2 regions of the Vibrio sp. JCM 18905 genome follow, and region 2 is predicted to be linked to the other one. Evidence: predicted binding sites of a transcription regulator. Region 2 holds the regulator's gene; the other holds the start of a gene.
The links. The regulator PurR, encoded in region 2, represses purine synthesis genes. The targets are predictions, from matches to a motif close to TNANGNAAACGTTTNCNTNA.

Region 1 (8,282 bases), on a different replicon from region 2:
TAACGGTCAGCCCGTATTGAGCCTAAAACCGGTTAAGAAGCTGAGCCCGAAAGCACGTATCACGGAAAAGAAAGCGGTACCAACGGTCGCGGAAGGTTTGGTGATGCCTTACCTCAAATCGGATCGGTTGCTGGATCAAGATGCGTTGAACAGTGCAGCAAAAGTGATGGGTAGCAGCAAAGGCAGTAAGTATCTGACTGCAGAAGATGTGCTGTATATCAATGGTAATCAGACCGCGACAGGTTGGGCTATTTACCGACCAGTAGCTACCTTTTCGCGTGACGATGTGTCCGAAGAGATTACCGCGCTGCGTTTGATTGCCAAAGGCGAGCTCGTTGAAGCTTCGAGTGATTATTCAGGTTTGAAGCTTACATCGCAGATGCAAGAAATTCTACGTAACGATATCGCGTTGCCAAATCAATCGGTTGAGAATACTGACTTCACGACTACGTTCTACCCGCTGCCGTCGCCACAAGGCAGTTCGGCAAAGTTGCTAGGTAATATCGAAGGTATTCGCTTTAGTTCAACTAACCAAGTCGTGGTGATTGATAAAGGCACGTCAGACAATCTGAAGCAAGGCAGTGTGTTTGATTTAAAAGAAGACGCGCACCCAGTTTACAAAGACGGCGATGAGTTCAAGAAAGAGTTTGGCGTGCTTGATAAGAAAATCACTCTGCCACAGAGTAAAGTTGGCGAATTGCTTGTGATTCGTCCGTATCAGTACTTTAGCTTGGCACTTATCACTAACAGTACGAAACCCATTAACCAAGATGTTTCGGTGGTGTCACCGTTGGCGAACGAATTAACCATCGATGAATCGACGAAATAACGATGATCTCGCTGCCTGGTTAAAACTGAGTTGTTTACCAGGCATTGGCGGGGTCAAAATGAATAAGCTACTGGCAAGAGACACGCCGCGTAACATCGTAAACTTCTCTCCCGAACAGCTACAACAACTTGGGTTAACAACTAAGCAAATTCAAGCTTGGGCTTCAACAGATAAAGAAGTTGATGCCTGTTTAAGTTGGTTTGAGGCTTCTACAAATCATCATATCCTGACACTGACTGACCCGCTTTATCCACCTCAACTCAAACAAATCGTTGCGCCGCCTCCGTTGTTATTTGTTGAGGGGAGTCCCACCTTTTTATCGCAACCACAAATTGCCATGGTGGGTAGCCGAAATGCGAGTATTGATGGCTTACAGCATGCACGCCACTTTGCCGCAGAATTTGTTCAGCACGATTTTATTGTCACCAGTGGTCTCGCTTTAGGCATTGATGGCCATGCGCACGATGGTGCGTTGCAAGCAAAAGGTAAGACGATTGCGGTGCTGGGATCTGGCTTAGAAAATATTTATCCGGCACGTCATCGTGGTTTAGCGCAACGTGTTATTGAACATGGGGCTTTGGTGTCTGAGTTTCGCCCCAACGCCAAGCCGCGCCCGGAAAACTTCCCGCGTCGAAACCGCATTATTAGCGGATTATCGCTAGGTGTGTTAGTTGTGGAAGCGGCGGAAAGGAGTGGCTCGTTAATTACTGCTCGTTACGCGCTTGAGCAAGGTCGAGAAGTGTTTGCGCTGCCAGCTTCGATAAATGCCCCTAATGCCAGCGGTGGCAACCAGTTGATACGTCATGGTGCTTGCCTCGTAGAAAAGACGAAAGATGTCTTAGATGAAATACAGTCTTTGCTTGATTGGTCTATTAATCAGAGTACCGATTTATTTTCTACGTTAAATGATGAAGAAGAATTGCCATTTCCTCAGCTGTTAGCTAACGTAGGAAGTGAAGCTACACCGGTTGATATTCTTGCAAACAGGACCAATATACCTGTCCAGGAAGTCATGATGCAGCTCTTAGAGTTAGAACTCTCTGGGCATGTCGTTGCGGTTTCAGGTGGCTATATTCGAAAGGGGAGGGGCTAGCTATGATGATGGATATACTGATGTATCTATTCGAAACCTACATCCATAGCGATGCAGAGTTACAGGTCGAACAAGACGAGTTGGAAGAAGAGCTGCTCCGTGCAGGCTTCCAACAAAAAGATATCTACAAAGCCCTTGTCTGGTTAGAAGAGCTTGCCGCATTGCAGCAAAGTGACACCTCTTCTGCAATCTCGACTTGCATGGCTTCGTCATCAACTCGTATCTACACAGCGAAAGAGATGCAGCGTTTAGATTTGGAATGCCGAGGGTTTTTATTGTTTCTCGAGCAAATCAATGTGTTAACCACAGAAACTCGCGAAATGGTGATTGACCGAGTGATGGGTCTAGAAACGAGCGAGTTTGAGCTTGAAGACCTCAAATGGATCATTTTGATGGTGCTGTTTAATGTGCCTGGTAATGAAAACGCTTATACGCTAATGGAAGAGCTGTTGTACACCAAGGAACAAGGGATTCTTCACTAACCCAATCCAGGCAAGTTCGAGTTTAGCTAGCAAGAACGCGAGCTTGTCTTTTGGTGTGTTTTTCACGAAACGGTAAGTATGAGTAGTAAAATCGACAACACCCTTTTCTCTGCCCATGAACACGCATTGGAACACGAGCCGTGTCCTAAATGTGGCAGTGAGTTGATCCTCAAACATGGCAAACACGGTCCCTTTCTTGGCTGTAGCCACTACCCAAGCTGTGATTACATCAAAGCCCTGCACAACAATGATGGACACATCGTCAAAGAGCTTGGCGTTCCTTGTCCAGATTGTGGTAACGAGTTGGTATTACGCCAAGGGCGTTATGGGATGTTTGTTGGTTGCAGTAACTATCCGGCGTGCCATCATATTGAGTCGATTAATCAACCAGAGCCAGAAAAGCAGTCGCAAGAGCACCACGCGTGTCCTGAATGCGGTAAAGGTCATTTAGTTGAACGTAAGACGCGTTTTGGTAAAACTTTCTACGCATGTGATAACTACCCTAAATGCAAATTTGCAGTGAATCTCCCTCCGGTTAAAGGGAGATGCGAAGAATGTGGTTTTACTTTGTTGGTGGAGAAGAAACTCGCCAGTGGTGTGAAATTGCAATGTGCCAATCGTAAGTGCCAGCACACCCAACAAGGGTAAATACATCAAAGGAATTAAAAAGGGTCGCATCGTGCGACCCTTTTTTGTTTTTTTTTGCTGCCAAACGTTAGTGCTGAGGCTGTTTAGCGAACGCTTGCACGGCTGGGAAAGCTATTGGGTCTAAGATGTCTGCCAGAGCGCACAACCTACGGTGCAATTCTCCTGGGTAGTCGCCACACACGTTGATGTGTCCCATCTTGCGACCTGCACGTTTCTCTTTGCCATACCAATGAAGGTGGCAACCATCCATTGATAACAATGCTTCTGGTAGTGTGTCTTCACCAAGAATATTGATCATTGAGGTTTCACGAACCAATTTCGTACTACCTAATGGTAAGCCGCATACTGCGCGCAGATGGTTTTCAAACTGACACGTTTCTGCACCTTGCTGTGTCCAGTGACCAGAGTTGTGCACGCGTGGGGCAATCTCATTCACTAACAGTGTGCCATCGACATCAAAGAACTCTAATGCCAGTACGCCAACATAATTCAGGCTGTCAGCTACAGCGGTGAACATCTGCTTGGCTTGCGCTTGAAGTTCTGGCGCATCAATTGCGGTGGATAAGCTCAGTACGCCATTGATGTGAACGTTTTCTGCTAGAGGGTACACTTCAACGCAGCCATCTTTGCTTCGAGCACCAACTAGTGATACTTCGCGGTTAAAAGGAACAAACTCTTCAGCAACAATCGCTTGAGTTGGTGTTGCCGCGATGCACTCTGCCATCTCAGTCCAAATTTCGTCGACTTGAGAAGCTTCTTTTAAGCGCCATTGACCTTTACCATCGTAACCTCCTAATGCACTTTTCAGAACCATTGGCATACCAACGTGTTCAATTGCGCGCTCAAAGTCTTCACGAGTTTCAATCACGTAGTATTTCGCGTTGCGCACGCCAGCATCATCAAGCAGTGCTTTTTCAATACGGCGATCACCACCTGCTTTGATGGCTTGCGTACTTGGTAGGAACTTGCCGCTCGCTTCGCAAACCTTGAGCACGTCATGTGGAATATGCTCGAACTCGGCAGTAATCACATCAACTTGCGTAATCGCATTTTCCAAGCCATGGCCAAGTACCTGTTGAGTTAAAGGATGAACGACATCACCGCTGCTGACATCGTAAGCTGAAATTTGAATATTCAATGGCGCACCAGCCAGAGACATCATGCGAGCCAACTGACCCGCACCAAGAACCAGTACATGCATCTGATTAATCCTCTGCAGGGTTTGGATTTGCGAGCACTGTTTCCGTCTGTTCATTGCGGAACGCTTCTACCTTCGCCATGATGTTTTCATCATGAGTGCCTAGGATTTGCGCTGCTAGGATACCTGCGTTTGCTGCGCCCGCTTCGCCAATCGCTAATGTACCAACCGCAATTCCCTTTGGCATCTGTACAATAGAGAGCAGTGAATCCATACCTTTCAGTGCACGAGACTGAACGGGAACACCAAGCACTGGCAAACTAGTAAACGCCGCAGCCATACCTGGTAGGTGGGCTGCACCACCTGCGCCTGCGATGATAACTTTGATGCCGCGTTCTTTTGCGCCACTGGCGTAGTCCGCCAGTAATTGAGGAGTTCGGTGTGCTGACACGACTTTTGTTTCGTAAGGTACGCCAAATTGGTCTAGCATGTCCGCTGCTAGTTTCATGGTTGGCCAATCGGATTTAGAACCCATGATGATACCGACTTTCATCTCAAACTCCTTCAAGCTGCAAAATTAGGTGAGCTGATAAATTTGTGCGCATTATACGGGGATTTTTATCTCAAGCAAACGTTTGCGTCTTGTTGTTGACGCTATTGATACATTTTATAAAAAAATTGCTTTAGTGTCTGAGAATGAATATTTGTACACTTAGTGAAAATAATACAGTCAGACAATCAGGAAGTAATCGGTGGATAACTTTGAACAAGTGCTCAACGCACTACAACAAGGCGAAGTGATTGCCTACCCAACAGAGGGGGTTTTTGGTGTCGGATGCGATCCAGATAACCCAGAAGCAATTCAAAAACTGCTGGAGCTCAAGCAGCGCCCGGTGGAAAAAGGGCTGATTCTGATCGCTGCAAGTTATGAGCAGCTCTTGCCGTATATTGATGAATCTCAGTTGACTGAAGAACAATTACAGACTGTACATGCTACTTGGCCAGGCCCATACACTTGGATCATGCCAGCGAGCGATAAAGTCTCCAACTGGGTTTCAGGGCAGTTTGATTCAATTGCGGTTCGTGTGACTGATCATCCTTTGGTTCAAAAAATGTGTAATGCATTCGGAAAGCCGTTAACCTCTACCAGCGCGAATCTTTCCGGCTTACCACCGTGTATGACCACGGAAGAAGTCGAAGAGCAATTGGGTGACAAGCTGGTGGCCATTCTTCGTGGTGAAACCAGCGGTCGTGATAAACCCAGCGAGATTCGTGACGCCAAGACTTCACAAATATTAAGACAGGGCTAACCCTGCTTGCCAGTCATCAACCGGTATCACGTAATAGGTAATAACGTATGTCAGCAATCGATAAGCACGCCGTAAAGCAGTTCCTGATGTCACTTCAGGACTCCATTTGTCAGCAGTTAGAGCAAGGAGATGGAGAGGCCGTCTTTGTCGAGGATGCATGGCATCGTGAACCGGGCGAACGTCTTGGTGGCGGTGGGCGCTCACGTGTTATGCGTGATGGCCTTGTTTTCGAGCAAGGTGGGGTGAACTTCTCGCATGTAGAAGGGAAAGAAATGCCAGCATCTGCGACGGCACATCGTCCGGAGCTAGCGGGTCGCCGTTTTGAAGCGATGGGGGTCTCTTTGGTTATCCATCCCAAAAACCCTTACGTCCCAACTTCTCATGCGAATGTGCGTTTCTTTATCGCCGAGAAAGAGGGCGAAGAACCAATTTGGTGGTTTGGTGGTGGTTTCGACCTGACTCCTTTCTATCCTTTCGAAGAAGATTGTCAGTCATGGCACGATACAGCTAAGGCAATCTGTGCCCCATTTGGTGAAGAAGTATATGCTGAACACAAAGCGTGGTGTGATAAGTACTTCTTCTTGCCACATCGAAATGAAACTCGTGGTGTTGGTGGTTTGTTCTTTGATGATTTGAATCACTGGGAGTTTGATAAGTGTTTTGATTACATCAAAGCGGTGGGTGAAGGCTATTGCCAAGCTTATTTGCCGATCGTGTCTCGTCGTAAAGACATCGAATATGGCGAGCGCGAACGTGAATTCCAACTTTACCGTCGTGGTCGTTATGTTGAGTTCAACTTAGTGTACGACCGTGGCACTTTATTCGGTTTACAAAGTGGTGGGCGTACCGAGTCGATTCTGATGTCGATGCCGCCGTTAGCGCGATGGGAGTACCGCTACGAACCAGAAGCAGGAACGCCTGAAGCCGAACTTTACGATCGATACCTGAAACCACGCGAATGGTAAGCACGGAATCTCCTTTTCTATATAGATAGATAGTGATAGGGTCATCTGTAATCAGATGGCCCTGTTTTCTCTATATCTAAGTAAGGAATAAAGGTAAGGAAATGACCCCGCAAATCGATCGTTACGCCGTGTTTGGTAACCCTATCGGGCACAGCAAGTCGCCATTTATCCATACACTCTTTGCTCGTCAAACGAATCAGTCCCTAACATACACCGCAGAATGTGCGCCTGTGGGTGGATTTATCGAGGCGGCGAAAGCATTTTTTGCTGACGGCGGCAAAGGCTGTAACGTGACCTTGCCTTTTAAAGAAGATGCCTATCAATTTGCCAGCCGTTTGACCGAGCGTGCTCAGCTTGCTGGAGCAGTGAATACACTTAAGAAGCTTGATGATGGTGAAATCATTGGTGATAACACTGATGGTGCAGGCTTAGTGCAAGACTTGTTGCAGCATCAAGTCGTTTTAGAAGGTGCACGTATCCTGATCATAGGAGCTGGTGGTGCCGCTCGAGGAGTGATTAAACCATTGCTCGATCAAAAACCAACATCTCTAACGATAACTAATCGTACATTTTCCAAAGCCGAAGAATTGGCAGAATTGTTTTCTGCATATGGCCCTGTTACAGCAAAAGAGATGAATACCATTGCTGAAGAGTACGACGTCGTAATCAACTCCACGTCTGCATCATTGAGTGGTGAGTTACCTGCGATCTCTTCCTCGGTGTTCGCCGCCAATAGTACAAGCTACGACATGATGTATGGCAAAGGTGATACCACATTTAACCAATGGGCTAAGCAACATGGTGTCGCACATGCTTATGATGGTTTAGGTATGTTAGTTGGCCAAGCTGCTGAGAGTTTTATGTTATGGCGCGGTCTTCGTCCTGGAGCTAAACAGATTTTGCGTGAATTAAGAAAGAACCTTGAAGGTCAATAAGCGATGAATCAATCCATCTTATTCCCAGACATGCAATCATGGGATGAAATATCACAATCAGTAAACTTTGCGGCGCAACAATCTGGTGCGCTAATAGAATGCTTTGTGACGAAACAAAAGTTAGAAAAGTTATCTGGCTCAGAGTTAGATACGGAGCAGGCCGTGCTCTCTGCTTTTATTGACTACCGATTTGATCTGGAAGAAATAGCAGAAGAGTTAATAGAAGATGAAGCCTTCAGTGAAGAAGGCCATATCATCATTGGTTAACAGACCTTTAGTTCAAGTCTTCTGCTTCATGTAAGTAGTCGTTTTTGTTTTGAACATAGTTATTGGCAGACTTTTGCAAAAAAGCTCGTTCTGTCTCTGATAGAGGGCGAGCTTGTTTTACTGGGCTACCGACATAAAGATAGCCGCTTTCTAATCTCTTTCCTGGCGGTACTAAACTGCCCGCTCCAATCATCACCTCTGATTCAATAACGACAGCATCTAAAACAATCGCCCCCATACCAACCAAAACACGATCGTGGATCTCACAACCGTGCAGCATCACTTTGTGGCCAATCGTAACGTCATTGCCAATGATAAGTGGGTAGCCGTTTGGGTTTTCGGCGTTCTTATGGGTGACATGCAAAACACTGCCATCTTGAATATTCGTTCTATCACCAATGTGAATGTGGTTCACATCGCCTCGTGCCGCTACTAATGGCCAAATGCTAGAATCGTCCCCAATACGGATATCTCCGACTAACACTGAGGTTGAGTCAACGTAAACACGCTCACCAAGTTGAGGCTTTATATCTTTGTAGCTTCTAATTGAGCTCATCTTTTCTCCTTATTAGGGGCAATTACAGGGGACATGGAGGTAGAATAGTGGTGAAAACT
Region 2 (8,282 bases):
TGTGAATCTTCAAGAAGATAAAAAACACTTCCACGTGTCTGAGGAGGGCATTGTTGTTATTCCGAAAGGAGCTCGAGTTGGCTACTAACAACTTATCTATTCTGTTTGTAGCTTCTGAGGTTGAAGGTCTCATTAAAAGTGGTGGCTTGGCAGACGTTGCCAAGGCACTACCGGAAGCCCTTCAAAACCTACAGCAAGACGTAAGAATTACCATCCCTGCGTACAGCAGTATTGATAAACTCGCTGACGCAGAAGTTGTATTAGAAACAGAACTAACATCATGGCCGCATACGGACTATCGAGTTCTGCGGCTCATGCTAGGTCAAAATCCTGTTTATCTGATTGATTGTCAGCCGTATTTCAATCGACCATCGATGTATGCGGAGAACAACCAAGCGTATACCGATAACGGTGAGCGCTTTGCGTTTTTTAGTGCGGCATGTTTAGACATGTTGCCGAAGCTTGCTTTTCAGCCAGATATCATACACGCGAACGATTGGCACACTGGTCTTGTTCCATTTTTGCTCAAGCACAGGTATGGCAATGATCCGTTTTTTGCTCATATTAAAAGCGTCATTTCAATTCACAATGCGGTCTTTAAAGGCGTATTTAGTTATGAAGACGTGCAGTGCTTGCCAGAGTTTCATTGTCGAAACGTTCCCGATGCTGCGGTGAGTGCAACGCATATTACTATGCTCAAAGCTGGTGTAATGAATGCCGATAAGATAAACGCGGTCAGCCCTACGTACGCAGAGGAACTCAAAACAGAGCTTGGCAGTCATGGAATGGCTTGGGAGTTTCAGCAACGCGCGCAGGACTTAGTTGGTATTTTGAACGGTTGTGATTACAGTGCTTGGAACCCGGAAACGGATACTTACTTGCCAGTTAATTACTGCGCTGACCAACAAAGTATGACGCAAGGCAAGAAAGCGTGTAAACAAGCATTACAACTGCGGCTAAATTTGCCTGAAAAAGATGTAGCCATGTTCGGTATGGTTTGTCGGTTGACCCAGCAAAAAGGTGTGCATTACTTGTTGCCTGCTTTGGCCGATTTTTTGAAGCACGATGTTCAACTAGTTGTCGTTGGGACCGGAGACCCTGTACTAGCCGCTCAGCTAGAAGAAGTTGCTGCACAGTTTTCTAGTAAATTTGTCTTCGTAGAAGCTTATGATAATGAACTTGCGCATATCGTTGAAGCGGGTTCTGATTTCTTTCTGATGCCTTCTGAGTTTGAGCCGTGTGGTTTGAATCAAATCTATAGTATGGCTTACGGTACATTGCCGATAGTACGTGGTGTCGGTGGTCTAAAAGACAGCGTCAACGATTATGATGTGAACCCTTCTGAAGCGACGGGGTTTGTTTTTTTCGAACCGACACCGCAGGCATTGTTGTTAACGATGCTAAGGGCATTGTTGCTCTATGCTCAAAACGAACCTGAAGTGAATAAAGTACAGTTGCACGCGATGCAACAAGATTTTTGTTGGCAAAAGGCCGCAGAAGCTTATTTGCAACTTTACAATTCGGCGTTAAATTGACTTAAAATTGTAACGAAAGGCACCGAATGAGGTGCCTTTATTATCTTGAGTAAGGGGAGTGTGGTAGGATGGCTTTTTACTCAATAGCACGACCTTTTTGATACTTGAATATGACCCAGCCGCTACTTTTTCATAAAACCTATTTGCACCCTACTAGTCATGAGTGGGTTGTATTTGTGCATGGTGCTGGCGGTAGCTCTTCTATCTGGTTCAAGCAAATCAAAGCTTACAAGCAACATTTTAACTTATTGCTGATCGATTTAAGAGGTCATGGAAAGTCAAATCAGTTACTTAAAGAGCTCATTGCCAGCCGTTATACCTTTACGGAAGTTACCCAAGATATTTTGAAAGTATTGGACCATTTAAAGATCCAATCCGCTCATTTTGTCGGTATGTCACTTGGTACCATTATTGTTCGAAACCTTGCTGAATTATCAGCAGAGCGCGTGCGTTCAATGGTACTCGGTGGTGCTGTCACAAGGCTCAATACTCGTTCTCAAATATTGGTTAAATTAGGTAATTTTTGTAAGCACATTCTGCCGTACATGTGGCTCTACAAACTTTTTGCGTACATTGTTATGCCACAGAGAAGCCAGCGAGAGTCTCGCCATCTTTTTATTCGTGAGGCCAAGAAGCTTTGCCAAAAAGAATTTAAACGTTGGTTTATTCTTGCTGCTGATGTAAATCCTTTAATGAAGTATTTTAAAGATCGAGAGTTACCCATTCCCACACTCTATTTAATGGGCGACAGAGATTACATGTTTATTAAGCCTGTTAAAGAAATGGTTGCGGCGCATAAGCTTAGTGTTTTACGAGAGATCCCCAACTGTGGTCATGTCTGTAATGTTGAGCGGCCTGAAGATTTCAATCAACATTCCATCGAATTTATTAAGCAGCAAACGGTTTCTGCTTAGCGCTGAATAAATCGATTGAGTAGGAGTAGGGGAGTTATTAAGGCTCCCCTATTTGATGTCCACATTGCCAACAAGCACCAAACTGCCCCTCGTTTACCTCATGGCACTTCGGGCACTGCCAATCTTGATACTCATTTCCATCGGATTGTTTGCGGTAGGCTTGTACTATTCCTTCTGCTTTTACTTGTTGTTTGGCGTCAAAAAGCCAGACATAAGGATCGGTATCATCACTAAACGGCAGCTCTCCTTTTAAACCGAAAATACCTTCTCCGCGGACTTCACAGTAGACTTGCTCGGTTTTCAATAATTCGCACACGATATGCGCTTCTGCTGGGTTTTTAGCAATGAATATTTTCATTAAACACGTCCACTTACTAATTATGAGTTTTGCTGACTCGGTGTTGGCCTTACTTTATTCATAACCCATTTAGTGATGATTGGAAACAGCCCCAGTAACGCAAAAGAGGCCAATACCGCAGGTGAAATAATGCCTGACAGGCTTTCAATTGTTGCTAACTGAGTACCGGCGTTTAAGTAAACTGCAGTGCCTGGCAACATACCTACTTGGCTAGTAAGGTAAAATCGACCTACAGACATTGGCGTTAAGCCCATCAACAAGTTGATAAGAAAGAAAGGGAATACCGGAATGAGACGCAAGGAAAATAGATAAAATGCACCGTCCTTTTCGACACCTTGGTTAATTGCGATTAACTTATTGCCAAACTTGTTTTGTACCCAGTCACGCAGCAAATATCGGCTGCTTAAAAATGCTAGCGTTGCACCCATAGTACTGGCGAAAGAAACCAGTAATAAGCTCGTCCAAAAACCAAATAGAGCCGCACCAAGTAATGTAACCACTGCAGCCCCAGGAATAGAAAAAGCGGTAATTGCAATGTAGGCAAAAAAGTAAATAGCTGCCGAAAAAACAAAGTTCTGATCGATGTATGTGGTCAGCGCTTCTTGTTGGGCTTTTGCATTTTCCAACGTTAAATACTGACTAAAGTTAACGCCTAAAAAGATAATGATCGCGACCAGGATTAGGCCTAATATCAGTTTCTTATTCATATTTATGATTCCAATTTGGGATATATGTAATAAGACAGAAGGAAAGTCGAAAAAATTTCACAAAAAAACCGCAGATTAGACTGCGGTTTTACAAGATAGTTTTTAAGGCCGACTTTTATTGGAGGCCATTCATCAACTCATCTCGGCGAGCTTGAGGTACAACGCTCCAATGAGTACCGTTAATAGCACCTTCTAGTGCCCATAACAGTTCAATGTTGACGGTTGCAGAGTGCGTATCTCTTATCGCTTTATAAGCGTTAAGTGCACCTTCCTCTTCCAGTTTTTCTACTGACTCAATGCCTGCTTTTTTTAGCATGCGTTCAGTAGCCAGTCGTAAGTTAGGCAAATCTTTTAAGCGATTAGGCTTTGTAGTTGCTTGCTGTTCTTTTTCAAGCTTTGCCTTTTTCAACGATTGGTTAGCTACTTCGATTAAGCGTTCGCTAGACTCCCATAAATCGTTGGAAATTGCGTAGTACTTAGTAACGACTGGGAAGCCACGTTTCTTATAAACGTAAGGCTTTAGCCCTTGTTTCTCGAAGTCAGATGAAGTTTGTTGGTCTGCTCTTATATGAAGCTGATTATTTACAACTAGTGCAAACATTGTTTCATCAGCGAATAGTCCGAAGCCACCAAACATTGAGCGCGACTTGATATTACCAAGTGCCTCAAATAGCTTCATAGAGTCTTTGAGTATCGGTTTATCCATGTTTTGTTATCTCGGTGTAATTAATATTACGCCACCAAAAGTCAGGTCCGAGAGAGTAGCAAACATGCGCAAAAGCAATGTCATTACAGGGTAAAGTCATCGCTTGCACACTTGCCATCGGTAACCCCGCTACCTTCCATATAGTATTATGGTTCAGGCCGGAGGCTTTGCGTCCCACCCTTTCGAATGGTTTGCCCTGTGCGTGACAGAATGAGCATACTTCGTATATTGAATTAACATCACGTTTTACCCGTAAAAGTGTGATTCTGGTTCAATAAAAAGTGTCGACAAGCGCATATTTGTGCATATTTGAGAATAAGGCGGGATGATCTCGAGGTTGTGAGGGTGTGTGATTTACCTACATATAAAACAGAGACTTAGAGATTCGAGATTTTTTGTCTAACAAACCTAAGTCAGGGAAAAGTTATTTAGAGATGAAAAATAAGCGCCCTTTTAGAGCGCTTATTTGACATCGTTATATTTGGCGAATTTTAGTTCATTTTCTTCACGGTGTTTCGAATTACAAGCTCAGGTTGCATTTCGAAAATTCGCTTTTCGTGTTCTTTATCTTTGATTCGCTCAAGTAGGATCTCGAACGCATTTTTACCCACACGACGTTTAGGTTGGTGGATAGTGGTTAACGGTGGAGAGAAGTATTCCGCAAGCTCGATGTTGTCGTAGCCGATCACTGAAATATCATCAGGAACTTTGATACCGTTTTGTTGTAGTCGGCTCATTAGGCCCAGAGCCATTGTGTCGTTAAAACAGAATACCGCTGTCGGACGTTTGTCCATTGCTGTAATTTTATCTGCGACTAATACGGCCGTATCACATTCAAAGTTACCTTCAAGGATCCAGTCTTCATTTACAGCTAGGTTTGCTTCGCTCATCGCGCGACGGAAACCTGCAATGCGTTCTTGGCAAGCAAGTTTTTCAAAATGACCGCTTAGACAAGCAATATCAGTATGGCCATTGTCGATCAGATGTTTGGTTGCGATGTAGCCACCTTCTTCTGAGTTATCCATGATCTTGTCCGCTTGTGAGCTTTCTGGACCCCAATCCATGACCACTTTAGGAATGTCGGCATGACGGTCAAGCATCTCTTTAAGCTCTTCGGTTAAGTCAGAACACATCACTAGGATGCCATCAACACGTTTTTCAGCCAGCATACGGATGTAATCGCGTTGTTTTTCGTAAATCCCACCCGTATTACACAGAATCAGAGTGTAGCCTTGGCGGTAACAGTAGCTCTCAACCCCGTCAATCACTTCTGAGAAGAATAGGTTGGTTGACTGCGTTACTAACATGCCAATCGTACGAGTTGAGTTGCACTTTAGGCTGCGTGCAACCGCACTTGGCGCGTAATTCAACTCGTCCACGGCTTTCATTACTTTTTCTTGCGTTGCTTCTGCAACGAAACGCGTTTTATTGATAACGTGCGAAACTGTCGTAGTGGAAACGCCGGCTAAGCGAGCAACGTCTTTTATAGTGGCCATAAATGGTGTCCTGTATCGAGCTACTGAAATATGTCGTGTTGGATGTACCTGATGCTCTAATGGTTTACACCCAGCAATCTAAGGTTGGCGCTAAGTGTTTCGGCAGCGGTTGGTCCAAGCACGACAAAAGGGTACGTAGCAGCATCGGTCGATGAATTTTATCTTTTTTCTATCTGATGAGAAATTGCCATCAACCTGTTAAAAAACACAAAAACCGCTATATTTCAGCGGTTTACATATAAATCATATTTAATCGTTTGCGCTCACATTTTAGCCCTATGTGGACTGACTAGCAATGTTTTCAGCAAGAGATTTGTGTATTTGAAGTCACATTTTGACTGCTAAATAACCAAGCGTCTTTGAGCTAAGTTAAGGCAAACGAATAATATACCCAACTTACTTACATTCAGTTATTTCAGGTATACAGGAAGCCCGATAGGCGGGCTCCTTAAAAATAGGCGGCAATTATTCCCCAAGAAGGTAAGCGCTGTCTAGTTTACAAAATGCAACTAATAGTTTCGCGACGCTCGAGTAGAACCCAAATTCGTCGAATTGTTTACATTTGTCTGCAAACTGAGGTAGCCAAGACATCAACTGTTGCTGGATAAAGTCGTTTTGTTTAACGAAGGCTTCTTCCATGTGTTTTTCTTGCTCAAGTTCGTTTGAGCGGATAATCATGTTGCCGAGAAAGTCGAGTTCAACGGCTAAGTGGTCAGCAGGCTCTTTTAGATTTTCATCTACTTGAACGCCAAATTCTGCCATCAACTTTTCCATTTCCTCGGCTGGCTTGTCATTCAGCAAACCTGATTCACCGATGTACATCGATGCGTAAGGAAGAGCGCCGTATTTTTCTGTCTTCAAAAACAGTTCACAAAAGTCAGCAGCAAGCTCCAATTGAGCGTCTTCACGATCTTGCAATCGGTTTAGCGCATCAACGAGGCTATCAACGGCTGGTTTCAGTGACTCATTTTCACCTAAACCTGCTAGAAAACTGCGAATTTCAACACTGTGGTAGGCTTCCAGCTCTTTCTCTGTTAGCTCTTTTGCGAACAAGCTCGAAAACCACCAGTAAATTTCAGCGCGTTTTTCATTAAAAGCTTTCACTTCTTGCATCTTGGGCTCCTGAATGATGCTTCAAGTTGTGCATCACAAAGTCAATTAGGGATATCCCCTAAGTGTAATCAATTAAAATGAATAGCAGTAACTATAATTATTATGTTTTATGGTCAAAAATTAACGTTTATTAATGGCGATGGGTAAGCTTGTTTTGAATCAATAAAAACGCTAAATCTTGCTTTTTAATGTATCTATGACTAGAAATGTTACTAGTTATGAATAGAATACGTCTTGGATAATAAGAAGACAGAAAAGTGGTGTAAATGAGCTATCACGTATTAGTCGTAGAAGATGATGTTGTAACTCGTAGTAAGCTTGCGGGATATTTCCAAAATGAGGGTTACCAAGTCAGCGAAGCAGAGAGTGGCGCAGAAATGCGTGAGGTCCTGCAAGCGGGCGATGTAGACCTGATCATGCTGGATATCAACCTGCCGGGTGAAGACGGCCTGATGCTTACTCGTGAATTACGTAGCCAATCGGATATTGGTATCATATTAGTAACAGGACGCACGGATAGCATTGATAAAATCGTAGGCCTAGAAATGGGCGCTGACGATTATGTGACAAAACCTTTTGAACTGAGGGAATTGTTGGTTCGCGTTAAAAACTTGCTGTGGCGTATTTCAGCAGCGCGTAGCGGTAGCGCGAAAGCGAACGAAACCAGTGAAGAACATATTGTACGTTTTGGAGAGTGGACATTCGACATTCAACGTCGTGCGCTGAGCCGTAACGGCGAACCCGTAAAATTGACCAAAGCAGAATACGAACTTTTGGTGGCGTTATCGTCTTACCCTAACCAGGTGTTAAGTCGCGAGCGTATTTTGAATATGATCAGCCACCGAGTTGATGCTCCCAATGATCGTACTATTGATGTTCTTATTCGACGTATGCGCGCAAAAATGGAGTTTGATCCAAAGAACCCGCAAATTTTTGTGACGGTGCACGGCGAAGGCTATATGTTTGCTGGTGATTAAACTGAACAAACCTAAGTCTTAAAAAGAAAAAGGAGAGCTTCGGCTCTCCTTTTTTGTGGTTTCAATATAGTACTACTTTGCTTCAACCATTGGTGTTTGGCCGACAGTATCACGCAATCTTTGCCAAATGCTGCCCAAGTACTCATGCCAATAAAGCTCCGTTTGTTCTAAGTAACGCGCTTTAGGTGAGTATTTATCCCAAGGTTGACTGATTTCGCTAATAGCTAAGAAGTTGGTCGGGGCTGGGATTGGTTTAATGCCTGCTGCGTTGAACTCATACAATGCACGGCTCATGTGGCTCGCAGAAGTGACTAACACAATCTCCTTTTGTTGAACGAATGCAGCCGCTTGACGCGCCTCTTCCCACGTATCTTTCGCATCTTCTAATAAAATGATATCGGATTTCGCGACTCCCAACGCAAGGGCAACGTTCGCCATCATTCTCGCATGGCTAATTTCAGAACCGCCAGCATAGC

Region 1: purE (5-(carboxyamino)imidazole ribonucleotide mutase) is a predicted target of PurR. The motif match lies at 4,814-4,833, and genes of this name have one in related genera.

What each region holds. Positions count from the first base shown of each region.
Region 1 is NZ_AP043880.1:43,940-52,221, reverse strand. It holds gene ACZ5ZC_RS16880 (LysM peptidoglycan-binding domain-containing protein) at 1-829, shown strand, start outside; gene dprA (DNA-processing protein DprA) at 813-1,922, shown strand; gene ACZ5ZC_RS16870 (DUF494 family protein) at 1,925-2,404, shown strand; gene ACZ5ZC_RS16865 (DNA topoisomerase family protein) at 2,483-3,052, shown strand; gene ACZ5ZC_RS16860 (5-(carboxyamino)imidazole ribonucleotide synthase) at 3,120-4,253, opposite strand; gene purE (5-(carboxyamino)imidazole ribonucleotide mutase) at 4,258-4,743, opposite strand; gene tsaC (L-threonylcarbamoyladenylate synthase type 1 TsaC) at 4,943-5,500, shown strand; gene hemF (oxygen-dependent coproporphyrinogen oxidase) at 5,548-6,465, shown strand; gene aroE (shikimate dehydrogenase) at 6,567-7,400, shown strand; gene ACZ5ZC_RS16835 (DUF1488 family protein) at 7,404-7,667, shown strand; gene ACZ5ZC_RS16830 (gamma carbonic anhydrase family protein) at 7,675-8,223, opposite strand.
Region 2 is NZ_AP043879.1:1,056,572-1,064,853, forward strand. It holds gene glgC (glucose-1-phosphate adenylyltransferase) at 1-88, shown strand, start outside; gene glgA (glycogen synthase GlgA) at 78-1,535, shown strand; gene ACZ5ZC_RS13125 (alpha/beta fold hydrolase) at 1,646-2,449, shown strand; gene ACZ5ZC_RS13130 (hypothetical protein) at 2,487-2,807, opposite strand; gene ACZ5ZC_RS13135 (TVP38/TMEM64 family protein) at 2,828-3,514, opposite strand; gene ACZ5ZC_RS13140 (TfoX/Sxy family DNA transformation protein) at 3,630-4,220, opposite strand; cyclic di-GMP riboswitch class I at 4,337-4,426, opposite strand; gene purR (HTH-type transcriptional repressor PurR) at 4,712-5,716, opposite strand; gene torD (molecular chaperone TorD) at 6,182-6,829, opposite strand; gene torR (two-component system response regulator TorR) at 7,096-7,806, shown strand; gene elyC (envelope biogenesis factor ElyC) at 7,879-8,282, opposite strand, start outside.